One region of the Pseudomonas sp. NUPR-002 genome, then DNA from elsewhere that is predicted to be linked to it. Evidence: predicted binding sites of a transcription regulator. Region 1 holds the regulator's gene; each other region holds the start of a gene.
The links. Region 1 encodes FliA, which starts transcription of late flagellar genes. Its sites were predicted from a motif close to CTAAAGTTTNNNNNNNNNNNGCCGNTAA; they were not measured.

Region 1 (7,825 bases):
TGGCCGCCGAGCCGAAGGTGATATCCACACACGGCTTGTAATTCAAACGCTCGTCGCCCGGCAGAATCTTCACCGCACCGCGACCATCAATCATCATCTGCTTGCCACCCGGGGCCAGCAGCGCCAGACCAGGACGCAGCATGTCACCGTCTTCGGCCTCTTTGACGCGGATCTTGCACAGCTTGTCCAAACGCTCGGCAAAGGCCTTGGTGAACGCCGCCGGCATATGCTGAATCAGCACGATAGGTGCCGGAAAACTGGCAGGCAGTTGCGTCAGCACCCGCTGCAGCGCCACCGGGCCGCCGGTCGAGGTGCCAATGGCCACCAGTTTGTAAGGCTTGCGCTTGGGCGCTGGCGAACTGGCCACAGCTGCCGCGCGAACCGGCGCTGCCGCACGAGGTGCAGCGCTGCTGCCCAGGCTACTGACGCTTGGCTGAGCCGCCGCTGCCGGTTGCGGCGCAGGGGCGGCATAGCTGCCCAGACGGCGGTTACTGCGCGAAATGGTATGCACCTTTTCGCACAGCATTTGTTTGACCTTCTCCGGATTGCGCGAGATGTCTTCGAAGTTTTTCGGCAGGTAATCGACCGCACCGGCATCCAGGGCGTCGAGGGTCACCCGCGCGCCTTCATGGGTCAGCGAGGAGAACATCAACACCGGGGTCGGGCAGCGCTGCATGATGTGACGTACAGCGGTGATGCCATCCATCATGGGCATTTCGTAGTCCATGGTGATGACATCGGGCTTGAGCGACAGTGCCTGGTCGATCGCTTCCTTGCCGTTGGTCGCGGTACCGACGACCTGAATAGTCGGGTCCGCTGAAAGAATTTCCGAGACACGGCGGCGGAAGAAACCGGAATCATCCACCACCAGGACCTTGACTGCCATAAACACTCCATTAGGGGGCGCGGCGTGCAAGCCGCGCCACCAGAATCAAATACGCCGGGCGGCGTAACGCTTGAGCATGCTCGGCACGTCGAGGATCAGCGCAATGCGCCCGTCACCGGTAATGGTGGCACCCGACATGCCTGGCGTGCCCTGGAGCATCTTGCCCAGCGGTTTGATGACCACTTCTTCCTGGCCCACCAGTTGATCGACGACAAAGCCGATCCGCTGGGTGCCCACCGAAAGGATCACCACGTGCCCTTCGCGTTGCTCTTCATGAGCGGCGGAACTGACCAGCCAGCGCTTGAGGTAGAACAGCGGCAAGGCTTTGTCGCGCACGATCACCACCTCCTGGCCGTCGACCACGTTGGTGCGCGACAGGTCCAGGTGGAAGATTTCGTTGACGTTGACCAGCGGGAAGGCGAATGCCTGGTTGCCCAGCATCACCATCAGGGTCGGCATGATCGCCAGGGTCAGCGGCACCTTGATGACGATCTTCGAGCCCAGGCCCTTGGTCGAATAGATATTGATCGAGCCGTTGAGCTGGGAGATTTTGGTTTTCACCACGTCCATGCCCACGCCGCGGCCGGACACGTCGGAAATCTCGGTTTTGGTCGAGAAACCCGGGGCGAAAATCAGGTTGTAGCATTCGGTTTCGCTGAGACGGTCGGCGGCGTCTTTGTCCATCACCCCGCGCTTGACCGCGATGGCGCGCAGGACGTTAGCGTCCATGCCCTTGCCATCATCGGAGATCGACAAGAGGATGTGGTCGCCTTCCTGCTCGGCCGACAGCACCACTTTGCCGCCACGCGGCTTGCCTGCGGCTTCACGCTCTTCCGGGGTTTCGACACCGTGGTCGACGGCGTTGCGCACCAAGTGCACCAGCGGGTCGGCCAGGGCCTCGACGAGGTTCTTGTCGAGGTCGGTTTCTTCACCGACCAGCTCCAGGTTGATCTCTTTTTTCAGCTGCCGGGCCAGGTCGCGAACCAGGCGCGGGAAGCGCCCGAAGACCTTCTTGATCGGCTGCATACGGGTTTTCATCACCGCGGTCTGCAGGTCGGCGGTCACTACATCCAGGTTCGATACCGCCTTGGACATGGCCTCATCGCCGCTGTTCAGGCCCAGGCGCACCAGACGGTTACGCACCAGCACCAGTTCGCCGACCATGTTCATGATCTCGTCCAGGCGCGCAGTGTCGACGCGTACGGTGGTTTCCGTTTCGCTGACCGCGTGTTTGTCGGCCGCCGCAGGGGCTTGCCGCGCAGGCGCCGCAGCCTTGGCCGGTGCAGCAGCTGGTTTGGCAGCAGGTGCAGGCGCTGGTGCTGCCGCAGGCTTGGCAGCGACAACAGCGGCAGCCGGAGCTACGGCAACAGCCGCCGGGGCAACGCTGTCGGGGGTGAACTTGCCTTTACCGTGCAGTTCATCGAGCAAGGCTTCGAATTCATGCTCGGAAATATGATCGCCCGACGTCGCCTCAGGCGCGGGAGCGGCAGCCGCGGCGGGCGCAGTTGCACCTGGCAGGGCATCGACGGCAAAGTTGCCCTTGCCATGCAGTTGATCCAGCAGCGCTTCAAACTCGGCATCGGTGATTTCGTCGGTAGCGCCTTGCGGCGCCTCCTGCGCGGGTGCCGCTGCGCTGATGCTGTCGGGCGCGAACTGGCCCTTGCCATGCAACTGATCGAGCAGCGACTCGAACTCGGCGTCGGTGATTTCGTCACTGGCCGCTTCAGGCGCCTGCACCTGAGCTTCGGCTTCGGCCTTGACCGCATTGAGCGAGTCCAGCAGTTGCTCGAATTCGGTGTCGGTAATGTCGGTGCTAGCTTGAGCTTCAACGACCGGTTCAGGTTCGGGCGCTGGTGCTTGTTCGGCAGCAGCAGCAGGCTCGGCCAGACGCGACAGCGCCGCCAGCAACTCAGGCGTAGCCGGGGTGATGTCGCTACGCTCACGCACCTGACCGAACATGCTGTTGACCGTGTCCAGGGCCTCCAGCACCACGTCCATCAGTTCCGCATCAACGCGACGCTCACCCTTGCGCAGGATGTCGAAGACGTTTTCGGCGATGTGGCAGCACTCCACCAGCTCGTTGAGCTGGAGGAAGCCGGCGCCCCCTTTTACAGTGTGAAAACCGCGAAAGATTGCATTGAGCAGATCGGCATCATCCGGACGGCTTTCCAGCTCGACCAGTTGCTCGGACAGTTGCTCAAGAATCTCGCCGGCTTCTACCAGAAAATCCTGAAGGATCTCTTCATCGGCGCCGAAGCTCATTAAACGTGCTCCCTAAAAACCCAGGCTGGACAGCAGATCGTCGACATCGTCCTGACCGGACACAACGTCTTCACGCTTATCGGCATGAATCTGCGGACCTTCACCCCGAGTCGGATGTTTTTCTTGATCTTTCTCAGCGCGCAGCTGCTGGTGGTCATGTTCGATACCGGCAAAGCGGTCGACTTGACTGGCCATCAGCACAAGCTTGAGCAGATTGCTTTCTACTTCGGTGACCAGCGCGGTAACACGCTTGATCACCTGCCCGGTCAGGTCCTGATAGTCCTGTGCCAGGAGAATGTCATTGAGGTGACCGGCGACCTTGCGGCTACCCTCCTCGCTACGTTCCAGGAAACGGTCGATGCGGTGCATCAGCTCGCGGAACTCCGGGGCCGCCACTTCGCGGCGCAAGAATCGCTGCCAGTCGGTGCGCAGGTCACGGGCTTCATCGCTGAGCTCATGCAGCACCGGGGTGCTTTCCTCAACCAGATCCATCGTGCGGTTGGCCGCCCCTTCGGTCAGCTTGACCACATAGGACAGGCGCTCGGTGGCATCGGTGATCTGCGAGACTTCCTCGGCCTGCGGCATTTGCGGGTCGATCTGGAAGCTGACGATCGCGCTGTGCAGCTCTCGCGTGAGCTTGCCGACTTCCTGGTACAGGCCACGGTCACGGGTCTGGTTCAGCTGATGGATCAGTTGCACCGCGTCGCCGAATTTGCCGCGCTCAAGACTGTCGACCAGTTCGTGAGCGTGCTTCTTCAGTGTCGACTCGAAGCCGTCCAGTGATGAATGTGTTTGCTCCATAGCGCCCCCGTGGCGTGTCTTAGCTGTTGACGCGCTCGAAGATCTTCTCGATCTTTTCTTTCAGCACTTGCGCGGTGAACGGCTTGACCACGTAGCCATTCACACCGGCCTGGGCGGCTTCGATGATTTGCTCGCGCTTGGCTTCGGCAGTCACCATCAGCACTGGCAGGTGCTTGAGGCGCTCGTCGGCACGCACTTTGCGCAGCAGGTCGATACCCGACATGCCTGGCATGTTCCAGTCGGTGACGAGGAAATCGAAATGGCCGCTTTCGAGCATCGGCAGTGCAGTGTTGCCGTCATCCGCTTCCTGGGTATTGGTGAAGCCCAGGTCACGCAACAGGTTCTTGATGATCCGCCGCATCGTCGAAAAATCGTCGACGATGAGGATTTTCATGTCTTTGTTCAATTAGACCTCCAAGCAGTCTTTAACGCGTTCAGCGCTGAACGCGCATTCAATCAATTCGGGCACTACATTTCGCGACTGCATTGAACCTGCGTTCAACGCGCCCGCCATTCCCCCAGGCGACTGCGCAAACGCGCCGCGCACTGACTGTGCAACTGGCTGACGCGCGATTCGCTGACCCCCAGGACCTCACCGATTTCCTTGAGGTTCAGCTCTTCGTCGTAGTACAGCGCCAGCACCAGACGCTCACGTTCAGGCAAGTTGGCGATGGCATCGGCCAGCGCCGCCTGAAAGCGTTCGTCTTCCAGATCGCGCGAAGGCTCGAGCTGGACACTGGCGCCGTCCTCGTGCAGTCCTTCATGTTCGCCGTCCTGCAACAGGTCGTCGAAACTGAACAGGCGACTGCCCAAGGTGTCATTCAAAATCCCGTAGTAATCATCGAGACTCAATTGAAGTTCGGCAGCAACTTCGTGATCTTTAGCGTCACGGCCGGTTTTTGCTTCAATTGCACGAATCGCGTCGCTGACCATGCGGGTATTGCGGTGAACCGAACGCGGTGCCCAGTCCCCTTTACGTACTTCGTCCAACATTGCCCCGCGGATGCGGATACCGGCGTAGGTCTCGAAACTGGCACCCTTGCTCGCGTCGTATTTGTTGCTGACTTCGAGCAAGCCGATCATGCCGGCCTGGATCAGATCTTCCACCTGCACACTGGCCGGCAAGCGTGCCAGCAAGTGATAGGCGATACGCTTGACCAACGGTGCGTAACGCTCGATCAACTCATACTGGCCATCGCGCGAAGCCTTGCTGTACATCCGATAGCCGCTGGCGTTCATAGCACCGGTCCCGCGCTTGTCGGTTGCACCAGGCGCTCGACAAAAAACTCCAGATGACCACGCGGGTTGGCTGGCAGCGGCCAGGTATCGACCTTCTGAGCAATGGCCTTGAATGCCAACGCGCACTTGGAACGCGGAAAGGCTTCATAGACCGCTCGCTGCTTCTGCACCGCCTTGCGTACGCATTCGTCGTAAGGCACCGCGCCGACGTATTGTAGGGCGACGTCAAGGAAGCGATCCGTGACCTTGGTCAACTTGGCGAACAGGTTGCGCCCTTCCTGAGGGCTCTGCGCCATGTTCGCCAGCACGCGGAAACGATTCATACCGTAATCGCGGTTGAGCAGCTTGATCAGCGCATAGGCGTCGGTGATCGAGGTGGGCTCATCGCACACCACCAACAGCACCTCTTGCGCCGCACGGACAAAACTGACTACCGAGTCACCAATACCCGCAGCGGTATCGATCACCAGCACATCGAGGTTGTCGCCGATCTCGCTGAACGCCTGGATCAGGCCGGCATGTTGGGCAGGCGCCAGGTGCACCATGCTCTGCGTGCCCGAGGCCGCCGGCACGATGCGTACACCGCCGGGCCCCTGCAGCAGCACGTCGCGCAGCTCGCAACGGCCTTCGATGACGTCGGCCAGGGTGCGCTTGGGCGTCAGTCCCAGGAGAACGTCGACGTTGGCCAGGCCCAGGTCGGCATCGAGCAGCATGACCCGACGGCCAAGCTCTGCCAGCGCCAATGACAAATTCACCGACACATTGGTCTTGCCGACGCCACCTTTACCGCCGGTTACGGCGATCACCTGTACGGGATGCATGCTACCCATGTTTGCTTATTACCTTGTCTTGCTTAGACCGAGGCCACATGACCGGCTGCGCTTTCAACACCTGAAAAATGCCTGGCAGTCCATCAATGCAGATACTTTGCAACGTCTTCACAATCACCTCAGCCAACTCGCTTGCCGGGGCTGTGGTAGAGATCAGCGAACATATCGGCCATCGCCTCTTCGCTGGGCTCGTCTTGCATCTGCACACTCACTGCGCGGCTAACCAACTGGTGGCGGCGCGGCAGGTGCAGGTCGTCAGGAATGCGCGGACCATCGGTTAGATAGGCCACAGGCAGTTCGTGACTGATCGCCAAGCTCAGGACTTCCCCGAGGCTGGCCGTTTCATCAAGCTTGGTCAGGATGCACCCGGCCAGCCCACAGCGTTTGTAGCTGTGATAAGCGGCCGTCAGCACCTGCTTCTGGCTGGTGGTCGCCAGCACCAGATAATTTTTAGACGCAATACCGCGTCCGGCAAGGGTTTCCAGCTGCATCCGCAAAGCCGGATCGCTGGCTTGCAGACCGGCGGTATCGATCAGCACCACGCGCTTGCGCAGCAGTGGGTCCAGTGCCTGCGCCAGCGATTGCCCCGGGTCGACATGGGTCACCGAGACATTGAGGATGCGCCCCAGGGTTTTCAATTGTTCCTGGGCACCGATACGGAAACTGTCCATGCTCACCAGTGCCAGGTTCTGCGCGCCGTATTTGAGTACGTAGCGCGCTGCCAGCTTGGCCAGCGTAGTGGTCTTGCCCATGCCCGCCGGGCCGACCATGGCAATCACGCCACCTTCTTCGATCGGCTCGATCTCTGGCACATCGATACGCCGCGCCAGGTGCGCGAGCAGCATGCGCCAGGCATGACGCGGCTCTTCGATGCCCGCGGTAAGGTCCAGCAGCTCGCGCGCGATCGGCGCAGACAGACCAATGCGTTGCAAACGCCGCCAGAGGTTGGCTTGCTGTGGCTGGTTGCCCTGCAACTGGCTCCAGGCCAACGAGCCCAGCTGAACTTCGAGTAACTCGCGCAGGCCAGTCAGTTCGCTGCGCATGGCATCGAACAGACGCGGGTCAACCGGCGCAGCGGCTGCAGCCACCGGGGCCGCAGGCGCTTCAACCTGTGGCTCGACCAGTGGCTCGGAAGCGGTCAGCGGCAAACCGGCAAACAGTTGACGGTTGCCTTCCTCGCTCTCGGAGCGGCTGCTGAGCTCGGCCTGTGCCGTGACTATCCGCGACTGGGTCTTGCGCAGCTCATCTTCGAGCTCGACGTTCGGAACCCGTGGCGCCAGGGCGGACAGCTTGTAGTCCAGCGCAGCCGTCAGCTCGACACCGCCAGCAATCCGTCGGTTACCGATGATGGCGGCATCAGCCCCCAGCTCATCTCGAACCAGCTTCATGGCCTGACGCATATCGGCGGCGAAAAAACGCTTAACTTGCATAACCCACTACCTCAGCCGTTGGGGCCTACTGTGGCAACGATGGTAACTTGCTTGTTGTCAGGTATTTCCTGATACGCCAAAACATGCAAATTCGGTACAGCCAGGCGGCCGAAGCGCGACAGCATTGCCCGCACTGGTCCTGCGACCAGCAGGATCGCCGGTTGCCCCTGCATCTCTTGACGCTGGGCAGCCTCGATCAACGAACGCTGAAGCTTTTCAGCCATGCTCGGTTCAAGAAGAACACCGTCTTCCTGACCTTGCCCGGCCCTTTGCAGACTATTGAGCAAAATCTGTTCCAACCTTGGCTCAAGGGTGATCACAGGCAGCTCGGACTCAACGCCAACAATGCTTTGCACGATTGCGCGACACAATCCGAC
Region 2 (7,825 bases), 3.1 Mb from region 1:
GCAAGCCCGCTCCTACATGCACACAAAAAAAGCACCCCTTGGGGTGCTTTTTTTGTGTAAGCGAAATTACTCGCCCATCTGCGACTGCAGGTAGTTTTCCAGACCGACTTTGTCGATCAGACTCAGCTGGGTTTCCAGCCAGTCGATGTGCTCTTCCTCGGACTCGAGGATGTCTTCCAGCAGCTCACGGCTACCGAAGTCGCCAACGGTTTCACAGTGGGCGATAGCAGCCTTGAGGTCGACCAGGCCTTTTTGCTCGATCTTCAGGTCGCATTCGAGCATTTCCTTGGTGTGCTCGCCGATCAGCAGCTTGCCCAGGTCCTGAACGTTAGGGATGCCTTCGAGAAACAGAATACGCTTGATCAGTTTGTCAGCGTGTTTCATCTCATCGATGGATTCCTTGTACTCGTGCTTGCCGAGCTTATCCAGGCCCCAGTCTTCGTACATGCGCGCATGCAGGAAGTATTGGTTGATTGCGACCAGCTCGTTTCCGAGGATCTTGTTGAGATGCTGGATGACGCTAACGTCGCCTTTCATGATGGGGTCCTGCCCTGTAAGTGTGCCTATACACCAGAGTTTGAGCCCGGTAACTTAGGCTGTCAAACCTAAGTTATTGAATAATAAGTAAAAATTAATCGGAATAAGAATGTTTGTGTTCCGCGTTTTAAGCCTAAGTTATTGAATTACCGGCATAAAAAAACCGGACACGAGGTCCGGTTCTTGGAATTGGCTGTTTTTACGCTGCAGTAAATTCTACAGGGTAGGGCAAGGCGGCCTGGCTTACCTGCAGTTCGGTCAGGGTTTCACGCACAACCTGTTTGGCCAGGCAGGCACATTTGCCACACTGGCTCGCCACATTGGTGGCGCTTCTGACTTCCTTGTAGCTGCAGCATCCTTCATAGATCGCATCGCGGATCTGTCCGTCGGTTACACCAACACAAAGACACACATACATAGGGCAGGCCATCGCTGGTAAAGGCTCAATGCGAAGAAGCTTAATGTTAATGAGAATGCTTGTCAAAGCACTTTCTCCCAAGCCTTGTGCCAGAGCGACCGGCGGCAGTTTTGCAAACATCCGACCCCTGAAATTCGGCGCGCAGCGTCAGGCGGTGTATCATGGCCGACCTTTGCACTGGCAGCTGGCTTATGCCAGCCTGCGCAGCGTGTTTCAAACCATCAGGAGATATCGAATGAGCGTACTCGTTGGCAAAACTGCCCCGGACTTCACCGTTCCAGCCGTACTGGGCAATGGCGAAATCGTCGACAGCTTCAACCTGGCCTCGGCCATCAAAGGCAAGTACGGCCTGGTGTTCTTCTACCCACTGGACTTCACCTTTGTCTGCCCGTCCGAGCTGATCGCTCTGGATCACCGCATGGCCGAATTCCGTGACCGCAACGTTGAAGTGATTGCTGTGTCGATCGACTCGCACTTCACCCACAACGCCTGGCGCAACACCCCGATCAATGCCGGTGGCATCGGTCAGGTGCAGTACATCATGGCTGCCGACATGAAGCACGAAATCGCCAAAGCCTACGACGTTGAGTCCGAAGGTGGCGTGGCTTTCCGTGGCGCGTTCCTGATCGACGACAAAGGTGTTGTACGTTCGCAGATCGTCAACGACCTGCCACTGGGCCGTAACATGGACGAGCTGCTGCGTCTGGTTGACGCCCTGCAATTCCACGAAGAGCACGGCGAAGTCTGCCCTGCCAACTGGAAAAAAGGCGACAAAGGCATGACCGCTTCGCCAGAAGGCGTTGCTGCATACCTGAGCGAGAACGCTGGCAAGCTGTAATAGCTGCAGGCATAAAAAAACCGGCCCATGTGGCCGGTTTTTTTATGCTCGCGGTGAAATGGCACCTGTAGGAGCGGGCTTGCCCCGCGATGCGATGTGGCAGATAAACCACTATCGCGGGGCAAGCCCGCTCCCACCGCAAGTCCCAGCTACAGTGCAGCTTCAGTCGTTGAAGTCTTGCCAGCCGCCCATCTCTTTCCAGCGGTTGACGATGCCGCAGAACAGCTCGGCGGTCTTCTCGGTGTCGTAGCGCGCGGAGTGCGCCTCGCGACCGTCGAAGTCGATGTCGGCGCTCTGGCAGGCACGCGCCAGGACGGTTTGCCCATAGGCAAGCCCGGCCAGGGTCGCAGTATCGAAGCTGGAGAACGGGTGGAACGGGTTACGCTTCATGTCGTGGCGCGCCACGGCGGCATTGAGGAAGCCCAGGTCGAAGCTGCTGTTGTGCCCGACCAGGATGGCTCGTTTGCAGCCATTGGCCTTCAACGCCTTGCGTACACCGCGGAAGATATCGGTCAGGGCCGACTCTTCACTGACCGCCATACGCAGCGGGTGATCCAGCTTGATCCCGGTGAACTCCAGTGCTGCCTGCTCGATGTTGGCGCCTTCGAACGGCTCGACGCGGAAGAAGTAAGTGTGTTCCGGGAACAGGAAGCCTTTTTCATCCATGCCGATGGTGACCGCTGCGATTTCCAGCAGGGCATCGGTGGCGCTGTTGAAGCCGCCGGTCTCGACATCGACTACAACCGGCAGGTAACCACGAAAACGCTCTGCCATCGGGTGGCGGGGGCCACCGCTTGGACCGTCCTGGTCGTCGTACAGATCTTCACTCACGCAGTTTCCTCCAGCAGGCGCCAGCGCAGTTGCTCACCGGCGCGCAGCGGGATAACGGTTTGCTCGCCGAACGGCAAGCTGCTTGGGGCGGTCCAGCTGTCGCGAACCAGGGTAATGGTGTCGGTGTTGCGCGCCAGGCCATAGAAGTCAGGGCCGTGTTTGCTGGCAAAGCCTTCAAGCTTGTCCAGGGCGTTGCGTTGTTCGAACGCTTCGGCGTACAGCTCGATCGCCGCGTAGGCGGTGTAGCACCCTGCACAGCCGCAGGCTGCTTCTTTGGCGTGACGGGCGTGCGGTGCCGAGTCGGTGCCGAGGAAGAACTTGCTGCTACCGCTGGTGGCGGCGTCAAGCAAGGCCACCTGGTGGGTGTTGCGCTTGAGGATCGGCAGGCAATAGAAATGCGGGCGGATACCGCCAACCAGCATGTGGTTGCGGTTGTACAGCAGGTGCTGGGCAGTGATGGTGGCGCCGACGTTGGCCGGAGCCTCATTGACGAACTGCACGGCATCGCTGGTGGTGATGTGTTCGAACACCACTTTCAGCGTTGGGAAGCGCTCGACGACACGGCGCAGATGCTCGTCGATAAACAGCTTCTCGCGGTCGAAGACGTCGATTTCGCTGCGGGTCACTTCACCGTGTACCAGCAGCGGCATGCCGACTTCGGCCATGGCTTCAAGTACTGGGAAAATGTTGTCGATGCTGGTCACGCCAGAGTCGGAGTTGGTGGTGGCGCCGGCTGGATAGAGCTTGGCGGCATGCACAAAACCGGTGGCCTTGGCCGCGTGGATTTCCTCGGGCTGAGTGCGGTCGGTGAGGTACAGCACCATCAGCGGTTCAAAGCGGCTGCCGGCCGGACGGGCGGCCAGGATGCGCTCCCGATAGGCGCCAGCTTCTTCGGCATTGCGCACGGGAGGTACCAGGTTAGGCATGATGATTGCGCGTGCAAAGGTGCGCGCAACGTCGCCAACGGTGTGGGGCAGCACAGCACCATCACGAAGGTGGATGTGCCAGTCATCGGGACGCAGGAGGGTCAGGCGGTCGGACATTGGGGATTCCAGGCGGGTCGAACTCAAGGTGAATGCTACCGGAAAAGCGGGTGCCGAGCACTCGCTATCAAGTTTTGCCGCGCCTGACCGATAGCCTGCGGGTATGCCGTAAAAATTTGTGGAGCCGCCCGTGCGCCAGCGTTATCTAGCCCTGCTCAGTGTGTTCGTTTGCCTGCCGGCGACAGCGCTCACCTTCCAGACCCGTCTGGAGAATGTTGAGTGGAAGGTCGAAGGCGATCAGTTCGAATGCCGCCTGGTCCAGCCGATTGCCGATTTTGGTACGGGTGAGTTCGTGCGTCGGGCCGGTGAGCAGGCCACCTTTCAATTGCGCTCGAGCACCAACGTGCTGGGCACCGGGGCAGCGGCGTTGCTGGCTGCGGCGGCGCCGTGGCAGCCTGGCCGTGCCGATATCAACCTGGGGTCGGTACGCATGGCGCGCAGCGGCGTACTGTTTACCAGTAGCCAAGGCCAGGCGAGTCGTCTGATCAATGGTCTGCTCGATGGCCGTAGCACCGTGGTGCGTAATTTCGCCGGTGAGGCCGGGCGTGCCATGGAAGTGCGCGTGTTGCCGGTGAAGTTCAGCCAAGCCTACGGTGACTATCAGCTGTGTGCCGCCAAGCTGCTGCCGATGAACTACGATCAGGTACGCCAGGCGCGGGTTGGCTTTCCGGGCGGTGGTATTGACCTGGACGCCAATGCCAAGGCACGCCTGGATGTGATCCTGGCGTTCCTCAAGGCCGACCCGACGGTCAACCACATCGAGGTCGATGGTCATTCCGATAACAGTGGCAATCGCCTGAGCAATCGTGACCTGTCTCGCCGGCGGGCGCTGGCGGTGATGGAGTACTTCAAAGCGCACGGTATCCCTGAAGAGCAGATCCAGGTGCGCTTCCACGGCGAGCGCTACCCACTGGCGGCCAACAACTCGGCGGCCAACCGCGCACGCAATCGTCGGGTGAACATTCAGCTCGACCGCGTGACGCCTGTGGAAACGGCGCAGGAGAAAGCACCGCAAACCCCGGCGGCGCCTGCGGCTCAGGCGGAGAATGGCAAGCCTTCAGTGAAGTCCTGACCTGCGACCGTCCGTCGCGCTATCGACAGTTCCTGTCGCTTTGTCGTCACAAGCTGTCGCCCCACTGTAATTTTTGCGGCAAGGCCGGTAGAATCGTCGGCTTTCCGTACAACCCCGTGGAGTGATGGCATGGCGGACGTAAAAAAGGTCGTACTGGCGTATTCCGGCGGCCTTGATACTTCGGTGATTCTCAAGTGGCTGCAGGATACCTACAACTGTGAAGTGGTGACGTTCACCGCTGATCTGGGGCAGGGTGAGGAAGTCGAACCGGCTCGCGCCAAGGCTCAGGCCATGGGCGTGAAAGAAATCTACATCGACGACCTGCGCGAAGAGTTCGTGCGCGACTTCGTATTCCCGATGTTCCGCGCCAACACCGTTTACGAAGGCGAGTACCTGCTGGGTACTTCCATCGCTCGTCCGCTGATCGCCAAGCGCCTGATCGAAATCGCCAATGAAACCGGCGCCGATGCCATTTCCCACGGTGCTACCGGCAAGGGCAATGACCAGGTACGTTTCGAGCTCGGCGCCTATGCGCTCAAGCCAGGCGTCAAGGTTATCGCGCCATGGCGTGAATGGGACCTGCTGTCCCGTGAAAAACTGATGGATTATGCCGAGAAGCACGGTATTCCGATCGAGCGTCACGGCAAGAAGAAGTCGCCTTATTCGATGGACGCCAACCTGCTGCACATCTCCTATGAAGGTGGCGTGCTGGAGGATACCTGGACCGAACACGAAGAAGACATGTGGAAGTGGACCAAGTCGCCAGAAGCCGCGCCAGACGTCCCGACCTACATCGAACTGACCTACCGCAATGGCGACATCGTCGCCATCGACGGCGTTGATATGACCCCGGCCACCGTGCTGGCTACCCTGAACCGCATTGGCGGTGAGAACGGTATCGGTCGTCTGGACATCGTTGAAAACCGCTATGTAGGCATGAAGTCCCGTGGCTGCTACGAAACCCCAGGCGGCACCATCATGCTGCGCGCCCACCGGGCGATCGAGTCGATCACCCTGGACCGTGAAGTCGCTCACCTGAAAGACGAGCTGATGGCCAAGTACGCCAGCCTGATCTACACCGGCTACTGGTGGAGCCCTGAGCGTCTGATGCTGCAACAGATGATCGACGCTTCCCAGGTCAACGTGAACGGTGTGGTTCGCCTGAAGCTGTACAAGGGCAACGTGATCGTCACTGGTCGCAAGTCTGACGATTCGTTGTTCGACGCCAACATCGCAACCTTCGAGGAAGATGGTGGTGCTTACAACCAGGCCGACGCGGCGGGCTTCATCAAGCTCAACGCCTTGCGTATGCGCATTGCTGCAAACAAGGGCCGTTCGCTGATCTGAACCGTGTCCTGAACAAAAAACCCCGGCTTGCCGGGGTTTTTTTTTACGGGTTTATCGACTCGGAGGCCAAGATGGTTCGCCTGCCTGTTTCCAGATTTTCAAGAATCAGTGTCTGACACAGAGGTTTGTCCTGATGCAATGCATGGATGGCAAAGTGTTCCAGTAGCTGGCTGGCGCTGTTTCCTTTAACCGAAATAATGACCGTTGCTTGTAAAGTTTGTAATGTTTTTGCACAAGATTGGTTAGGCAGTGTGTTGGGAATCACCGGTGTATTGATGACTTCTTTGTAAGTTTCTATTTGTTCGGGAAATTGAACTTCATTGTGTACAGTCTCTTCAGGCTCAATGGTGTGTGCCGGTGATGCAGGGTAGATGGCGGGGCCAGTGACGTCAGTAGCAGGCGGTGAATACAAAGATTTGTAATTAAAATTTAGCGTGAGAAAAAATAAGACTGTAAGAAAAAATGGAAAACCGACCAGGAACCACGTGTAGATATTTTGACTGTCTTCGCTTAGGAATGGTAACGAAGCCAAAGCGGAGGCTTCGATAATACCCGCGAAAATAGCAATGATGGTCAGCGGGCTTTTAGGCTCTGCATTGCTCATGGCTGTGTCCTCGCGTTTGCTGTCGCTTAGTACAGCGCAGTTAGCCAAGGAAGCAAGAACGCCTGACAGCGGGCGGGATTTCTGATTGGGGAATTTATTTCCCTGCATTACCACCCTTACGCCAGGACTGCAGGTAGATATTGAACGTAATTATAGGAAATTTCCTTCGCTCATTACCTCTTTACAAGCTGGGCATATAAAGCTGACTGGTGTTACTTTCGAATTAGAGGTTGGTTCTGGTTTGCTTGAGTTCGCCGCTAAAGTTTGGAACGGTGCGGGCTTGTGTTTTTTGTAGGAAATATCCTCTGTGTGTGTAGGTTTTATCTTTGTGTGCATTTGCTCGCGGGTACTGCAATACAATATGTCGTGTGACTAGGCTATTGTGCGGGCTCAATAAAAATCGAACAGCGAACAATTGGATCTGCCCATGAATAAAGTGCTGATCGTGGATGATCATCCGGTCATACGCCTGGCGGTACGGATGCTGATGGAGCGGCATGGCTATGAAGTCGTTGCGGAGACGGACAATGGCGTGGACGCATTACAACTGGCAAGAGAGCACATTCCGGACATTGTCATACTGGATATTGGCATTCCGAAGCTTGATGGCCTCGAGGTCATCGCCCGGCTCACGTCCACCTGTCCGGGCGCCAAGGTGCTGGTGCTGACCTCACAGGCGCCCGGGCATTTTTCGATGCGGTGCATGCAGGCAGGTGCTGCGGGGTACGTGTGTAAACAACAAGACCTTACGGAGCTGCTCAGTGCAATCAAGGCGGTGCTGTCCGGCTACAGCTACTTCCCCAACCAGGCACTGCATTCAGTGCGCACCCACATGGGCGGCGCCAGCGAGGCCGATATGGTCGAGCGCCTGTCGGGGCGAGAGATGATGGTCTTGCAGCAGCTGGCGCGAGGTAAGAGCAACAAGGAAATCGCCGACGGTATGTTTCTGAGCAACAAGACGGTCAGTACCTACAAAACCCGCCTTTTACTCAAGCTCAACGCACGCTCATTGGTTGATCTGATCGAGTTGGCGCAACGCAACGGCTTGGCCTGACCCATCAGAAACCACAAAGCCTCCGTAATGGAGGCTTTGGTCGTTGCCTTGTGCTGGCCTGTCAGAGGTCGAAGTCGTAAT
Region 3 (7,825 bases), 1.0 Mb from region 1:
GATTTCTGCGTACGCTGGGCCAGGCCGCGCACTTCGTCGGCCACCACCGCAAAGCCACGACCGGCTTCACCGGCACGGGCCGCTTCGATGGCGGCATTCAGCGCCAGCAGGTTGGTCTGCTCGGCCACCGATTTGATCACGTCCATGACGCTACCGATCTTCTGGCTTTCCTGTTGCAGCAGGGCCATGGCTTCGGTGGAACGCTGCACTTCTTCGGCCAGGCGTTCGATCTGGCTGATCGCCTCGGCCACGACTTGATCACCGGCCCGCGCTTGCGCATCGGCGTCGGTGGCCGCAGAGGAGGCATGCTCGGCATTACGCGCGACTTCCTGCACGGTGGCCGCCATTTCGTGCATGGCCGTGGCAACCTGATCAGTCTCGATTTTCTGGCTGTTGACCCCGGCGCTGGTTTCTTCAGTGACCGCCGACAGCTCTTCCGCGGCGCTGGCGATCTGGGTGACACCATCGCGGATGCCGCCGATCAGGTCACGCAGGGTCGCCGCCATGCGTTGAATGCCTTGTTGCAGTACGCCCAGTTCGTCGCGGCGGGTGACGTGCAGGTTGTGGCTGAGGTCGCCAGTGGCGATGCGTTCGACCACGGCCAGGGTTTCGCGCAGCGGGCGAGTGATCTGGCGAGTGATGATGACCGCCGCCAGCACGCCGGCCAGCAAGGCCAGCAGGGTTGCGGTGAGTTGCAGGGTGCGGGCCTGAGCACTTTCGCTGTCGCGGCGTTCAATCTGGATCTTGTACAGCGCATTACTGGTCTTGACGATGGTTGCACCTTGTACGGTCATTTCCTGACGGGCGACGGCAACGTCGGCGGTGGCGTCGCGGAACTGGCGAACAGCCTCACGGTAGGCCAGTACGGCGCTTTCGAACTGCTGGATACGCGCCGCTTCGGCTGGCATCTGACGGTTCAGGCTGGCGATCTCGGCCAGCGCATTATCAAGCTGGCGCAGCGCCAGTTGTTCGGTTTCGCTGCTGATATCGGCAATGTAGCTGCGCACGGCCAGACGCACTTGGAACAGTTGCTCCTTGGCCTGGGTGATGGTGCGGAACTGCTCCAGGCGGCTGGCGTCAGTTTCGGGCAGGGCGAGGATGTCGCGGTTGATCGCTTCGACCAGCTCGATGGCACGGGAAGCGGCCAGGTTCATCGCATCGCGTGCGGCAAGGCTGGTTTTGTAGCCTGCGCGCATTTTGTTGATCGAAACCTGGTACTCGCTGATGGTCAGGCCCAGGTCCTGGAGCAGTTTGACGTTCTCTGGGCTCTTGAAGTTCTTGAGCAGCTTTTGTTGCTGTGCACTGAAGGCGTTGAGCTTGACCTGGACATTACCAGCGGCGGCATCGTCGCCGTTGGTCAGCATGTACTGCAGGCGGGTGACACGCAGTTCGGCCAGGTCGCTGTTGAGCTGAGTGATGTCACTCATCCAGTTACTGCGATCAATCAGCCCACCCATGCTGTTCCAGCCGGTCAAGGCCAACAGGCCGGTGAGCAGCAGCACCAGGCCGAAGCCCAGGCCGAGTTTCAGGTTGAGGCTGATATTGGCAAACCATCTATTCATGTAATCCCTCCAGGAACGTTGTGCGTCTTGATCCATATCGCTGGAAGGTTGTTGTTTTTGATGGCCAGCCGATGCTCTGAGCAAGGTGTATCGGCCACTTGCGGCGGAGCTGAAACGCTTTTTCAGCAAAAATATTCAGGGGAAGTTTCAGAGTGTTTCCGCGGCAGGGAAGGGCCCTGCCGCGGGTCAGGCGGGCGCCTTTAAAGTGCGCGGGCGGAGAAGGTATCGCACTGGCTGATGTCGCCTTTGGCGAAGCCGGTCTTGAACCAGCGTACGCGCTGCTGCGAGGTGCCATGGGTGAACGAATCCGGTACTACGCTACCCTGGCCTTGCTGCTGCAAGCGGTCGTCACCAATGGCATTGGCGGCGTTCAGGGCTTCTTCGATATCGCCGGGCTCAAGCCAGTTCAGGCGCTGCTGGGCCTGGTAAGCCCAGACACCGGCCAGGCAGTCGGCTTGTAACTCCTGACGCACCAGCAGGCCGTTGTCGCCTTCCATGCGTTCGCCACGCTGGCGCGCCGCCTGAACCCGGGTCGACACACCAAGCAAGGTCTGCACATGGTGACCGACTTCGTGGGCAATCACATACGCCTGGGCGAAATCGCCCGCTGCGGCAAAGCGCTGCTCCATTTCGCGGAAGAAGCTCATGTCGAGGTAAACCTTCTGGTCAGCCGGGCAATAGAACGGGCCGACCGCCGAGGAGGCGAAGCCGCAGGCTGAGTTGATCTGGCCGCTGAACAGGGTCAGGGTCGGGTCTTTGTACTGACGGCCAGCCTGGGCGAAGATCGCCCGCCAGGTGTCCTCGGTATCGCCGAGGATAGAGGCGACGAACTCGGCCTGCTCATCGTTGGCCGGTGGCGCCTTGCCGGTGCCGGTGCTGACCGGCGCACTGGTCTGGCCCATCTGCCCGGTCAATTGGCCGAGGATCTGTAGCGGGTCTTGCCCGGTGATCCAACCGATGCCGACTATCAACAGAATCGCCCCGATGCTCAGGCCCTTGCCACCGCCGAAGCGCATGCCGCCACCGCCCTCGCCACGGGCATCGACCACATTGTCGCTACGCCTGCCTTTTCGCCATTGCATGAGTGCTCTCCAGCGCTTGAAAACATGAGCTAGAAGATTAGTTCACCCGGCGTAGCTCCGTGGGATTACTGCGTCTTTCATAACCTATTGGTTATGCATGCAGGGGTTCTTTTCAATGTTCTCCACAGCGGACATGCCGGAAACTGCAAGCTCGCCTGCCACGCTCAGGTGTTCCAATAATTCCAAGACAGGAGAACGGCATGTCTGTGCAAGACAACAGTCGCTTCGCTATCCGTGATCGTAACTGGCACCCGAAGGCCTTCACGCCGGATTACAAAACTTCCATTGCCCGTTCGCCGCGTCAGGCGCTGGTGAGCATTCCTCAGTCGATCAGCGAAAGCACAGGGCCGGACTTTTCTCACCTGAAGTTCGGTCAGCATGATCACGACCTGCTGCTCAATTTCAACAACGGTGGGCTGCCGATCGGTGAGCGGATCATTATTGCCGGCCGTGTCTGCGACCAGTACGGCAAGCCAATCCCGCACACCCTGGTGGAAATCTGGCAAGCCAACGCCGGTGGCCGCTACCGCCACAAGAACGACCGCTACCTGGCGCCGCTGGACCCCAACTTCGGTGGTGTCGGCCGCGCGCTGACCGACAGCGAGGGCTACTACAGTTTCCGCACCATCAAGCCGGGCCCGTACCCATGGCGTAACGGCCCCAATGACTGGCGCCCGGCGCATGTGCATGTCTCGATCAGCGGCCCGTCGATTGCGACCCGTCTGATTACCCAGCTGTATTTCGAAGGCGACCCGCTGATTCCGATGTGCCCGATCGTCAAATCGATTGCCAATCCGGATGCGGTGCAGAGCCTGATTGCGCGCCTGGACATGAGCAACGCCAACCCGATGGACTGCCTGGCGTACCGCTTCGACATCGTCCTGCGCGGCCAGCGCAAGACTCACTTCGAAAACTGCTGAGGAGCGTCCCATGCCTACTCAATTGCTGCCGGAAACGCCTTCGCAAACCGCAGGCCCTTACGTACACATCGGCTTGGCCCTGGAAGCGGCAGGCAACCCAACCCGCGATCAGGAAATCTGGAACTGCATGGCCCGCACCGATGCGCCGGGTGAACACATTCTGGTGTTCGGCAATGTCTATGACGGCAACGGCCACCTGGTCAGGGACTCGTTCCTGGAGTTCTGGCAAGCCGACCACAATGGTCAGTACCAGGGCGACTTCGACCTGGAACAGCCGTTCAACAGTTTTGGCCGCACGGCGACCACCTTTGACGCCGGTGAGTGGACATTGCACACCATCAAGCCTGGCGTCGTGCGTAACGCTGCCGGGGTGCCGATGGCACCGCATATCAACATCAGCCTGTTTGCCCGTGGTATCAACATCCACCTGCACACGCGCCTGTACTTCGATGACGAGGCCCAGGCCAATGCCCAGTGCCCGGTGCTCAACCTGATCGAACAGCCGCAGCGGCGCGAGACTTTGGTGGCGAGCCGTTGTGAAGTGGACGGCAAGCTGGCCTACCGCTTTGATATCCGTATTCAGGGCGAAGGCGAGACGGTGTTCTTCGACTTCTGATTGCGGTTGGTTTTATCGCGGGGCAAGCCCGCTCCCACAGGTAGGAGTGGGCTTGCCCCGCGAAGCGATAGCACTGACACACCGCTATCGCGGGGCAAGCCCGCTTCTACCGGATGGTGTTGCGTTCACCGCGATCATTCGTACTCCGTCACCCCGGCAATATGCCGCCCGGCGATGTAGCCGAAGGTTGCCGCTGGCCCCAGATTGATCCCGCCAGCCGGGTAAAACCCGCCCATGATGCTGGCCATGTCCGTCCCCACCGCATACAAGCCGCTGATCGGCTGACGCTGGCTGTCCAGCACCTGGGCATGCTCGTTGGTCTTGAGCCCGGCGAAAGTACCAAAGCAGCCTGGCTCGACTTTCACCGCGTAGAACGGCCCCTGCTCGATCGGCGCGACGCAAGGGTTGGGCCCGTGCAGGGCGTCACCCTGTTTACGGTTGTAAGACGTCGAGCCGCGGCCGAACAGCGGGTCTTCGCCGTTGCGCGCGTGCAGGTTGTATTCGGCAAGTGTGGCAGACAACCCTTGTGGATCGATGCCGCACGCCGTGGCCAGGGCCTCGATGCTGTGGCCGCACTTCAGATAACCGGAACGGATGAATGGCTGCACAGGCAAGGGAAACGGCCGCGACATGCCCAGGCCATAGCGGCGTTGAAAGGCGTGGCTGCAGATCAACCAGGATTCGACCTTCTCTCCAGGTGCCTGGGCGACCATGGCGCTGACATAGTCGTAGTAACCGTCAGCTTCGTTGACGAAGCGTTTGCCGTTGGCCAACACCCCGATGATGCCGGGTTTGCCGCGTTCGATAATGTGCGGGAAGTGTCCGCTGCTGCCGTCCTTGTGGTTAACCCGCGAAACCGGCGCCCAGGCCACCGGGCTGTGCAGGTCGTCAGCTACCTGGCCTCCGGCACTTTCGCCCAGGCGCAAGCCATCACCGCTGGCGCCCAGCGGCGGCAGGGCCAGGTGTTCGTGGCCGGTTGGGGTTCGCGGGAACAGCGCTTTGCGCCGCTCGATGTCGTTGGCGAATCCACCGGCCGCCAGCACCACGGCTTTTCGCGCATGAATGCTGACGGGCCCACGCGCCGTCTCGACCACCGCGCCGCTGACCCGGCCCTGTTCCTGTAGCAACTGCCTGGCAGGGGCCGACTCCCAGAGCAACACGCCGAGGTCTTGCGCTGACTTGGCCAAACGTGCAACCAGCGCTACACCGTTGACCAGTTGCATCGCCCGGCCGTATTGCGCCAGGTCGAGCAGGTGGCGGCAGAAGCGCTTGCTCACATGCAGCAGGGAGCGCCACGAGCGGGTCAGGGTGAGGAACGCGTTGAGGTCTTTGCCGGCCATGATCGGCATGCCCAGGAACGACGTTTCGCGCATTGTCTTGCGCAGGCGCTTGAGCAGTTTGGCGACCTCGCGTCCGTCATAGGGCGCGGCAATCACCGAACGCCCACCGGTACCGGCACCCGGGGTTCGACCATGGATATCGGCAATGCCGTTGCCATCGGCAAATTGCAGCGCGGTATGGCGTTCGAAAAAAGACACCATGCGTGGCGCAGCCTCAAGAAAGGCGTCGATCATGCTGGCGTCAAAGCGTTCCCCCAATTCGTGCTCAAGGTAAGTGCGTGGCTGGGAACGCGCTTCGATGATCCCGGCCCGCTGCGCCAGCGGGTTGCACGGCACCCACATCCAGCCGCCCGACCAGGCCGTAGCGCCGCCGAACACCGCATCCTTTTCCACGACAATCACTTTCTGCCCATGCCATGCTGCCGTCACTGCAGCTGACAAACCGGCCGCACCGGAGCCGATGACCAGTACATCGCAATCGACCTGTGCGGGCGTGGGGGAACCGGTAGCCATGGGCAGTCTCTCCTCGAACAATGGGTTTTGTTATATTCTGGAACAAGATTCCATATTCTAGTTTTCCATGTGCTGCTCATCCAAGCGCTGAGCGTATAAAGTGGGCGAAGATCGGACAGTGTTTTGCGCTTTGCCCGTGGCTCTTTAGAATCGGCACAATTTTCAAGGACCGTGAACCATGGCCGGCAGTCAGATCGAACGCGCGTTCAGCCTTCTCGAACGCCTTACCAGCGAACCCCGTGGGCTGCCCCTGCAGACCCTGGCCGAAGAGCTGGATATCCCTAAGAGCGCCACCCACCGCATGCTCGCCGAGCTGATGCGCCTGGGTTATGTACGGCAAAACGCCGAGAGCCAGCGTTACCACCTGAGCACGCGCCTGGTGGCCATGGGCTTTCGCTACCTGGGCAGCAGCGGCGCCGACATTGTTCAGCCGATCCTCGATCGCCTGGCGCAGCAAAGTGGTGAACTGGTGCGCCTTGGAGTGATCGATGGCGACCGGCAAACCTGGATTGCCAAGGCCCAGGGCGCCCGTTCGGGCCTGCGCTATGACCCCGACATGGGGCGCGACGCGCCGTTGTTCTACACCGCCTCCGGGCATGCCTGGCTGTCCAGCCTGAGCGATGCGCAAGCCTTGTTGCTGGTCGAGCGTCAGGGGATCGCCGAGCCAGAAGCGTTCGGCCCCAACGCGCCGCGCTCCAATGCCGAACTGCTCGAGCGCCTGCGGCTGGCGCGCGAGCATGGGTATGCCTGGGTGGTAGAAAGCTCGGCGGTTGGCACCTCGGCCCTGGCCGCCGTGGTGCGTAACCCGGTGGATGGCCATGCCGTGGGTGTCCTCAGTGTTGCCGGGCCCAGCGCACGCATGAGCGAAGCCCGCCTGCATGAACTGGCACCCACCCTGTTGGCCGCCGCCGCAGAATTATCAGCAGCCAGCCCAGCCTCCGAACTCTTCACCTGATTCCCGACCCTGTAGGCGCGGCGGGACAGCGACCCGACTTGCCCCGCGATCCTATTATTTCCCTTGCACTGAAAGTGGAACATGGTTCTAAATAAGTGAATTCCACTTTCAGAGATCACAACCATGAGTCAACGCGTGATGTCCCTCGCTGCCCTGACCGTGCTCGAGCTGTCCCCTGTGGACATGGTCGAAGTTGCCGCCCGCGCCGGTTACAGCCATGTCGGCCTGCGCCTTGAGCCCGCCACACCCGAGGAACATCACTTTCCGCTGGTGACCGACGCCGGTTTGCGTCGGCAAACTGCCGCCCGCCTGCGTGACACCGGCATCAACGTGCTGGATGTGGAAATCCTGCGGCTCAAACCCGACACCTGCGTCGCCGACTTCGAGGCCTTGCTGGCAGTGGGCGCCGAGTTCGGAGCCAGCGAGCTGTTGGTGGCCGGCAACGATCCTGATGAGCAGCGTCTGACCGAGCGTTTCGCCGCGCTGTGTGAGCTGGCCGCACACTACCGCTTGCACCCACACCTTGAGTTCATGCCCTGGACCGATGCCAAGAACCTCAATCAAGCCGTGCGCATTGTCGAGCAGGCCGGGCGCGACAATGGGTGTGTGTTGGTCGATGCCTTCCATTTCGATCGTTCGGAATCGTCGCTGGATGACTTGCGCAAGCTGGCCCCGTCACGCCTGCGTTATGCTCAATTGTGCGACGTGGCGGGGCCGCGTCCCCAAGACATGGCCGAGATTTTGCGACAAGCCCGTAATGAGCGGCGTTTTCCGGGGGACGGCGATTGCGACCTGCCAGGGCTGCTGGATAGCTTGCCGCCCTCGATCCCCTTGAGC
Region 4 (7,825 bases), 330 kb from region 1:
TTGAAAGCACCCGACTTCGGCTGGCCATACGCCTGGGTAATCCGGTCGATCACCATTGCCAGTGCGACGATCGCCAGGCCAGCTTCAACGCCTTTGCCAACGTTGAGCGTCTGAATGCCTGCCAGTACATCTTCGCCCAGGCCGCGTGCGCCGATCATCGAGGCCACCACTACCATCGACAAGGCCATCATCACCGACTGATTGAGCCCGGCCATGATGCTGGGCATCGCCAATGGCAGCATCACCCGGCGCAAGCGTTGCCAGCGCCCGGCGCCCAGCCCTTGTGCGGCCTGGGTCAGGGACGGGTCGATCTGCGACAAACCCAGTTCGGTCAGGCGGATCAAAGGTGGTAGCGCATAGATCAAAGTAGCGAAAATCGCCGGGACTTTGCCCAGGCCAAATAGCATCAACACCGGGATCAGGTAGACGAAGCTCGGCAGGGTCTGCATGACGTCGAGCACTGGCATCATCAGTTGCCGCGCCCGAGGGCGGCTGGCCAGCAGGATGCCGATGGGTACGCCGATGAGGATGCACAGTGCGGTGCTCACCAGCACCAGTGCACAGGTTTGCAGGAGTTTGTCCCACAACCCGATCACGCCAATCAGAAACAGCAGGCCGGTCAGCACCAGCGCCCGGACGATGCTGCGGCTGGCATGCCAGGTGAGCACGGCGACAATCAGCAGCAACAGCCACCAGGGCGTAGCACGCAACAGGTTTTCCAGGCCGACCAGCAGTTGCAGCAAGCCATCGGAAACCCCGCGTAACTGATCACCGTAAGCCAGCACCAGCCAGTCGACAAACCGGTTAACCGCATCCGCGAAGGAAAAATGCAGCGCCTGTGGAAAGCCTTCACTCACAGGCTGGCCTCGACGCGTTTGCCGACCTCAGCGGGCAGCCAGGCTTTCCAGATATCCGGGTGATCACGCATGAAGCGTTGCGCGGCGGCCTTGGCGGGCTCGCGGGTTTCGCTCATCTGCGCCAGGGCCTTGTTCAAAGTCTCGATCGGCAGGTCGACCCGGGTAAACACCTCGACCAGCTCAGGATAGTGCTGACGAAACGCGGCGGAAACGCCGATCGACAGTTTCGCCGGCAGTGAGCGGCTGCCTTGCGGGTTGGGGTTGCTGGCGTCGGTGAGGGTGTTCCAGGCCTGTTGATTGAAGGGCGGTTCTTCCAGGCGAGTCAGGGCGAAGCGGCCCATCAATGGGGTCGGTGACCAGTAGTAGAACAGCACTGGTTTGCCGCGGCGGATCGCCGAGGTGATTTCAGCATCCAGGGCCGCGCCGGAGCCGCTGCGAAAATTGACGTAGTCCTGGTCCAGGCCATAGGCCTTGAGTTTTTGGCTATTGACCGTCTCAGAGGTCCAGCCGCTGGGGCTGTTGAGGAAGCGGCCTTTGTCGGGTGCTTCTGCGTCGGCGAACACCGATTTGTACTGCTTCAAGTCACTCACAGCGCGCAGCTCGGGGGCCAGCGCCTGGATGTCGCGAGCCGCATCACCCTTGATCACATAGGTCGGGACATACCAGCCCTCATCGGCATTTTTCACCGTGTCGCCAAGCGCGAACACCTGACCGGCCTGCTCGGCCTTGATCCAGGCTGGGCTGCGGCCTGCCCATTCTTCGGCGATCACCTGAATGTCGTTACGCGCCAGCGCCACTTCCATGCTCACGGTGCTGCCGGGGAGGGTGTCGGTGGGGTAGCCGTAACCCTTCTCGACGATCAGGCGCAGGATTTCGGTGGTCAATGCCCCGCTTTCCCAGGTGATGTCGCCAAAGTGGATGGGCGTGCGCTGATCGGCAGCGGCGGCGGTGTTACTCGCCAGACTCAGGGCCAGCAGCAGGCCAGCCAGCAGGGTCGGGATGTTCTTCATCGGCGCCTCGTCGTTGGCGGGTGTACAGATTCGGGCAAGTGTAGACGACGAGGGGGAGGCAATGCAGCAGGGGAGGCTGCGCTAGCCGATCCTGGGCGCTGGCAGAGGCCGCGCGCCCAGGAAATGAGCAGTGAAAGGAAGGGGCTTCAGACGCGGAACTGATCCATCAAGCCTTGCTGCTGGTTGGCCAGGCTGTTGAGCGACTGGCTGACGCGGGCCGACTCGTTGGCCTGGCCAGACAGCGATTCGGTCACATCACGAATGGTCGCCACGTTGTTGTTGATCTCCTCGGCTACGGCGCTTTGCTCTTCGGCGGCGCTGGCGATCTGCAGGTTCATGTCGCTGATCACCGTGACCGCATCGCCGATCTGCTGCAGGGCGGTAACCGCCTGGCCAACTTGATCGACGCTGCCCTGGGCCTGACGATGGCTGCTGTCCATGGCGCCAACCACCTCACGGGTGCCGGCCTGCAGTTCTTCGATGACCTGTCGGGTTTCCTCCACCGACTCCTGAGTGCGGCGCGCGAGGTTGCGCACCTCATCGGCAACCACCGCAAAACCGCGGCCGGCTTCACCGGCGCGGGCCGCTTCAATGGCCGCGTTGAGTGCCAGCAGGTTGGTTTGCTCGGCGATCGAGCGGATGACTTCCAGTACCGAGCCGATTTTCTCGCTGTTCTCGGCCAGGCCTTCAACCTGCGCCATGGCCGTGCTCATGTCTGCCGCCAAGGTGTCGATGCTGGTGGTGGTGCGGTCGATGACGGCCAGCCCCTGACGTGTTGCCTGATCGGCTTCACGGGCGGCCTGAGCGGCTTGTGCGGCGCTACGAGCGACGTCTTGCGCGGTGGCGCTCATTTCATGCGACGCGGTGGCAACCTGATCGACCTGGCGGTATTGCTGTTCCATGCCGGCGCTGGTCTGGCTGGCGATGGCTGAAGACTGGTCGGCGGTGTCGCGCGCGGCCTGCACCGAGCGCTTGACCTCGGCAATGGTCGGTTGCAGCTTGTCGAGGAAGCGGTTGAACCAGCCGGCCAACTCGCCCAGCTCGTCGCGTTTGTCGTAGTTCAGGCGGCGGGTCAGGTCGCCTTCACCGCTGGCGATGTCTTTGAGCATCGCCGCGACACCGAGGATCGGCCGGGTGACGCTGCGTGCCATCAGCCAGATCAGCAGCAAGCCAACGATGGCTGCCACGGCGCCGAGCACCAGCTCAATCAATGTGCCGCTGGTATTGCTGCGGTCGAGTTCCTGCTTGAGCGTTTCGGCCGGGGCGGTCAGGGCGCTTTCCGGTACATCGAGCAGCACCCCCCATGACTTGCCACCAGGGATCGGCGCGAAGGAGGCCAGCACTTTCAGGCGCTCCTTATGATGGATGCTGTGCAGCGGTGTGCTGTCGGCCAGCAGGCGAACCAGTTCCGCACCTTTCTCGGTGTCGATCTGGTCAATGCGTTGCGCCAGCTTGTTGGCGTCCGGGCTGTAGCCGGCCAGCAGGCCAACCGGGCTGAGAATGCTGACCTGGGTCTGGCCCTGGTAGAGGTTGCGGCTGGCTTGCTGACTCATGGCCTGCAGGCTGTTGAGGTTGATGTCGATCGACAGGGTGGCAATCACCTTGTCGCCGGCTTTCAGCGGAAACACGATGCTGGTCATCAGCACTTGCTGGCCGTCGATCTCGTAGAAGTAGGGTTCGATGACACAGGTTTTGCCGGTGGTGCGTGGGCACACCGACCAGGTATTGGCCGGCTCGCCGCTCGGGCCAATGCTGGTGTCGGCCATGTCTTTTTCCGGCAAGGCCATGGAGGTCAGCTGGCCGGGGGTCGGTTGTGACCAGTACAGGGCAAAGCGGCCGGTTTCGTTGCTACCCAGCTCTTCCTGGTTAACGAACAGCTCGTCTTTGTTGTCCAGCGCGTTGGGCTCGAACACCAGCGACAGCCCCAGCAGTTCGGGGTTGGCCTGCAGGGCGGCGCGTACCTGGCGGGTCAGGTCTTCGCGCAGGTCGAACGCATCGAGAAAGCGCTTTTCCGCCTGCTCACGCAGGAACAGCACCTGACGGGAGAACCCGGCGCCGTACTGATAGGCGTCCATGAATTGGCGACGAATGTTCAAGGCCTGGACTTCACCCTGGGACTCGATGCGCCCTTGGGCCGCTTCGGTGAGCATTTGCATGCTGCTGGTTTTCACCAGCTCCGAGCTGTGCTCCATGCGGTACAGCGAAAGGCCCACCAGCAGGGTAACGATGCTGGCCAGGCACAAACCGGCCAGCAGGGTGATTTTCCACTGAATGGAAAGCTGTCTGAATGACATGGCGAAGTCCTATGATCCAAAAAAGATTGAGGCTGCCGACGTTATCGGCGGATTTGCCGCGTTCTTTATTCAAACAGTCAATTTAAATGCGTCGTTTTCGTTCATTCCTACGACGCTTGTTGCGCAATGCGCTTTGACAAGCGAAGGGGCCTGCTTCAGAGTGTGCGCCCTCCATAACAATACCTATCGCTCGGCCGCTGCTTTTAAGTAGTTTGTCGCCGGGTCGGTCGCTTTTTGTCTGGTTTCTAGAGGTCACAGGAATGAATGCAGTAATTGCCGCGGTCGGCATCATGCTGATCTTGAGTCTGTCCCGCGTGCATGTGGTGATTGCCTTGATCGTCGGTGCGTTGGCGGGCGGGCTGGTCGGTGGTCTGGGTATCGAAGGCACGCTCAAGGCCTTCAATGGTGGCCTGGGTGGTGGTGCCACGGTGGCCTTGTCGTACGCCTTGCTCGGTGCGTTTGCCGTGGCGATTGCCAAGTCGGGCATGGCTCATGCCCTGGCTGACCGTATTCTGGCGATGGTTGGCCAGCAGGGGCACGCCGATGGCGGTAAGGTCAAATGGCTGCTGATCGGTCTGCTGCTGGTAGTGGCCATTTCTTCGCAGAACATTCTGCCGATCCACATTGCCTTTATTCCGCTGCTGGTGCCGCCGCTGCTTTATGTGCTGACCAAGCTGCAGATCGACCGGCGTCTGGTGGCCTGTGTGATGACCTTCGGTTTGATAACGCCCTATATGTTCCTGCCGGTTGGTTTCGGCAACATCTTCCTCAATGAAATCCTGCTGGCCAACGTCAGCCGCAGCGGCGTGGATGTCAGTGGTGTCAACGTCACCCATGCCATGGCTATCCCGGCGGCGGGCATGCTGTTCGGCTTGCTGCTGGCGGTGTTTTTCAGCTACCGCAAAAAGCGCGTCTACGACCTGGAAAAAATCGAACAGGTCGAGCAGGTGGCGGTGCGCTACAACCCGTTGACCCTGCTGGTGGCCGGTGTTGCCATTGCCGCGGCATTCATCATTCAGCTGTGGCTCGACTCGATGATCATCGGGGCGATGGCCGGTTTCCTGATTTTCTCGGTGTCCGGCATCGTGCGCTGGAAAGAAACCGATGACCTGTTCACCGAAGGCATGAAGATGATGGCCATGATCGGCTTCATCATGATTGCCGCCTCCGGTTTTGCCGAAGTGATGAAGGCTACCGGCGAGGTCAAGAGCCTGGTGGAGACCTCGGCGCTCTGGATCGACCACAGCAAAGGCGTTGGCGCACTGCTGATGTTGCTGGTGGGCCTGCTGGTGACCATGGGTATCGGCTCGTCGTTCTCTACCGTGCCAATTCTTGCCGCGATCTTCGTGCCGCTGTGCGTACAGCTGGGTTTCGACCCGGTCGCCACCGTGTGCATCGTCGGTACTGCCGGGGCGCTGGGCGATGCCGGTTCGCCGGCTTCGGATTCAACCCTGGGCCCGACTTCGGGACTGAACGTGGACGGCCAGCATCACCACATCTGGGACACTGTGGTGCCGACCTTCATCCACTACAACTTGCCGTTGCTGGCGTTCGGCTGGCTGGCGGCGATGATGCTGTAGTGAGCAGGCTACGGGGTTGAGCGCAAGGCTCAGCCCCGTGCTGGCGCCGGTGAGATGCGGTTCAGCAGCATGCTGCCGTCGTTGTTGCGGGTCAGGTAAACCGGCAGCACCTTGGGCAGGTTACTGACCAGACGCTTGATCTGGTGAGTGTCGTAGACGCCACTGATACGAATGCTGCCGGTACTTTCGTCGGCCAGCATCAAGGGCTCATCCAGGTAACGGTTGATTTGCGGCAGGGCCTGGGCAAGGCTCAGGTTGTCGAGAATCAGTTTGCCATTGCGCCAGGCCAGGCTGGTGTCATGGGCGTAGGTCTGGTTCAGGCGGGGTTCGAAGTCACCGGCCTGATAGCTGGCCTGCATGCCAGGGCCGAGGCGGTAGCCACCATCGGCATCGCGGGCATCGCTGCTGACCAGCACCGAACCCTCGACCAGGGTCACTTTGACCTGATCTTCATACTTCCACACATTGAACTGGGTGCCGGTCACACGGGTTTGGCCCTGCGCGGCGTGGACGATGAACGGGTGCTGGCTGTCGTGCTGCACCTTGAAGAAGGCTTCGCCTTTGACCAGGGTGACCTTGCGCACATCTTTGTAGTTGGTGAAGCGCAATTCAGTGCCGAGGTTCAGTTCGACCTGACTGCCGTCGCGCAGCACCACATGGCTGATAGCGTCGCCGCTTTCCAGGTATTGGTAGCTGTTCGGCAACCAGCCTTGTTCCCAGCCAACCCAGGCCCCTGCAGGCAGGGCCAGCAAGGCGATTGCCGCTGCCGAGGCATAGTGGCGCCAGGCACTACGGCGGCGCTGGGGAAGCAGGATGACCTGACCGGGTGTGCTGCTGCGTGGCAAATGGTCGGCTGTTTGCCAGATGTCCAGCATGGCCTGATATTCCTGGGCATGGAGCGGGCTGGCGGCCAGCCATTGCTCAAATGCCTGACGCTCGGCGGCCGTGCAGTCTTCAGCTTGCAGGCGCAAGCACCACTGCGCGGCGGCATCGGTAATGGCATCGTAATCGTCGGCGCTGTTGCTGGTGTGGTTCATCTAGGCTCCCGGTTTTGCCTATTCTACCTCTGCAGGGTAGGCGGCGAGAACCCGAGATAATGGCGAATGACTATCATTTGTAGGATTTTTTACTATGAAAAGTCTTACAAAATCACCGAAATACCGCGTTACCCCGTCGCTGACGGGGTAAGCGCAGTAGCCTTTATCGACCATCGGCTGGCAGGTTGCCTTAGAACTGCTCAGCCGCCAGGCCGAACAGCGAGCTGCTACCGGCGCCAATGCTGGCTTGCAGCGACAGGGTGCGCGGCAGCAGGCGGGCAAAGTAGAAGGCGGCGGTGGCGCGCTTAGCCCCGTAGAATGCCGGATCTTGTGTGAGCTTCGCTTCGGCCACGCTGTCCATCCGCGCCCACATGTAGGCGTAGGCGACATAACCAAACAGCTGCAGGTATTCGACCGAGGCTGCGCCAACGGCGTTGGCATCGCTGGCGACCTGATCGCGCAGCCATTGGCTGGTGGTTTCCAGATCGCTGGTGGCTTTGAGCAGTGCCTCGCGATAAAGCGTTCCGCCTTCACAGAACTGACGAATCTCGGCAACGAATTCCGCCAGGGCCCTGCCGCCGTCTGCCACCACCTTGCGGCCCAACAGGTCGAGGGCCTGGATACCATTGGTGCCTTCATAGATTTGCGCGATGCGCACATCGCGCACCAACTGTTCCTGGCCCCATTCGCGGATATAGCCGTGACCGCCGAACACTTGCTGGCCGAGCACGCAGCTTTCCAGACCGGTGTCGGTGAAAAACGCCTTGGCCACCGGGGTCAACAGGGCCACTTGGCGCTGTGCGATGTCCCGTTCTTCGACGTGCTCGGCGTACTTGGCGATGTCCAGCTGTTGGCCGACGTAAGTGGCGAAGGCTCGGCCACCTTCGTTCAGCGCCCGCATGGTCAGCAACATGCGGCGTACATCGGGGTGAACGATAATCGGGTCGGCAATCCGCTCACGCGCCTGCGCACCAGTGGCAGCTCGGCTTTGCAGACGATCCTGGGCATAGCGGGCGGCGTTCTGATAAGACGCTTCGGCGCAGCCGA

Region 2: ACVWSC_RS06605 (flagellar protein MotY) is a predicted target of FliA. The motif match lies at 3,734-3,761, and genes of this name have one in related genera.
Region 3: ACVWSC_RS25520 (methyl-accepting chemotaxis protein) is a predicted target of FliA. The motif match lies at 1,650-1,677, and genes of this name have one in related genera.
Region 4: ACVWSC_RS19040 (methyl-accepting chemotaxis protein) is a predicted target of FliA. The motif match lies at 4,203-4,230, and genes of this name have one in related genera.

The regions. Positions count from the first base shown of each region.
Region 1 is NZ_CM150476.1:4,513,520-4,521,344, forward strand. Features, by position in the region: gene ACVWSC_RS20620 (protein-glutamate methylesterase/protein-glutamine glutaminase) at 1-886, opposite strand, end outside; gene ACVWSC_RS20625 (chemotaxis protein CheA) at 932-3,148, opposite strand; gene ACVWSC_RS20630 (protein phosphatase CheZ) at 3,161-3,949, opposite strand; gene ACVWSC_RS20635 (chemotaxis response regulator CheY) at 3,969-4,343, opposite strand; gene fliA (RNA polymerase sigma factor FliA) at 4,448-5,188, opposite strand; gene fleN (flagellar synthesis regulator FleN) at 5,185-6,018, opposite strand; gene flhF (flagellar biosynthesis protein FlhF) at 6,138-7,448, opposite strand; gene flhA (flagellar biosynthesis protein FlhA) at 7,460-7,825, opposite strand, start outside.
Region 2 is NZ_CM150476.1:1,418,049-1,425,873, forward strand. Features, by position in the region: gene bfr (bacterioferritin) at 67-537, opposite strand; gene ACVWSC_RS06585 (bacterioferritin-associated ferredoxin) at 737-955, opposite strand; gene ACVWSC_RS06590 (peroxiredoxin) at 1,191-1,793, shown strand; gene rnt (ribonuclease T) at 1,956-2,624, opposite strand; gene pyrC (dihydroorotase) at 2,621-3,667, opposite strand; gene ACVWSC_RS06605 (flagellar protein MotY) at 3,798-4,739, shown strand; gene ACVWSC_RS06610 (argininosuccinate synthase) at 4,869-6,086, shown strand; gene ACVWSC_RS06615 (hypothetical protein) at 6,130-6,690, opposite strand; gene ACVWSC_RS06620 (response regulator) at 7,118-7,744, shown strand; gene ACVWSC_RS06625 (PA3496 family putative envelope integrity protein) at 7,806-7,825, opposite strand, start outside.
Region 3 is NZ_CM150476.1:5,521,235-5,529,059, reverse strand. Features, by position in the region: gene ACVWSC_RS25520 (methyl-accepting chemotaxis protein) at 1-1,562, opposite strand, end outside; gene ypfJ (KPN_02809 family neutral zinc metallopeptidase) at 1,763-2,644, opposite strand; gene pcaH (protocatechuate 3,4-dioxygenase subunit beta) at 2,845-3,564, shown strand; gene pcaG (protocatechuate 3,4-dioxygenase subunit alpha) at 3,575-4,180, shown strand; gene ACVWSC_RS25500 (FAD-dependent oxidoreductase) at 4,315-6,033, opposite strand; gene ACVWSC_RS25495 (IclR family transcriptional regulator) at 6,212-6,988, shown strand; gene ACVWSC_RS25490 (sugar phosphate isomerase/epimerase family protein) at 7,112-7,825, shown strand, end outside.
Region 4 is NZ_CM150476.1:4,181,552-4,189,376, reverse strand. Features, by position in the region: gene ACVWSC_RS19050 (ABC transporter permease) at 1-857, opposite strand, end outside; gene ACVWSC_RS19045 (ABC transporter substrate-binding protein) at 854-1,867, opposite strand; gene ACVWSC_RS19040 (methyl-accepting chemotaxis protein) at 2,014-4,161, opposite strand; gene ACVWSC_RS19035 (Na+/H+ antiporter family protein) at 4,422-5,741, shown strand; gene ACVWSC_RS19030 (FecR family protein) at 5,771-6,778, opposite strand; gene ACVWSC_RS19025 (acyl-CoA dehydrogenase C-terminal domain-containing protein) at 6,969-7,825, opposite strand, start outside.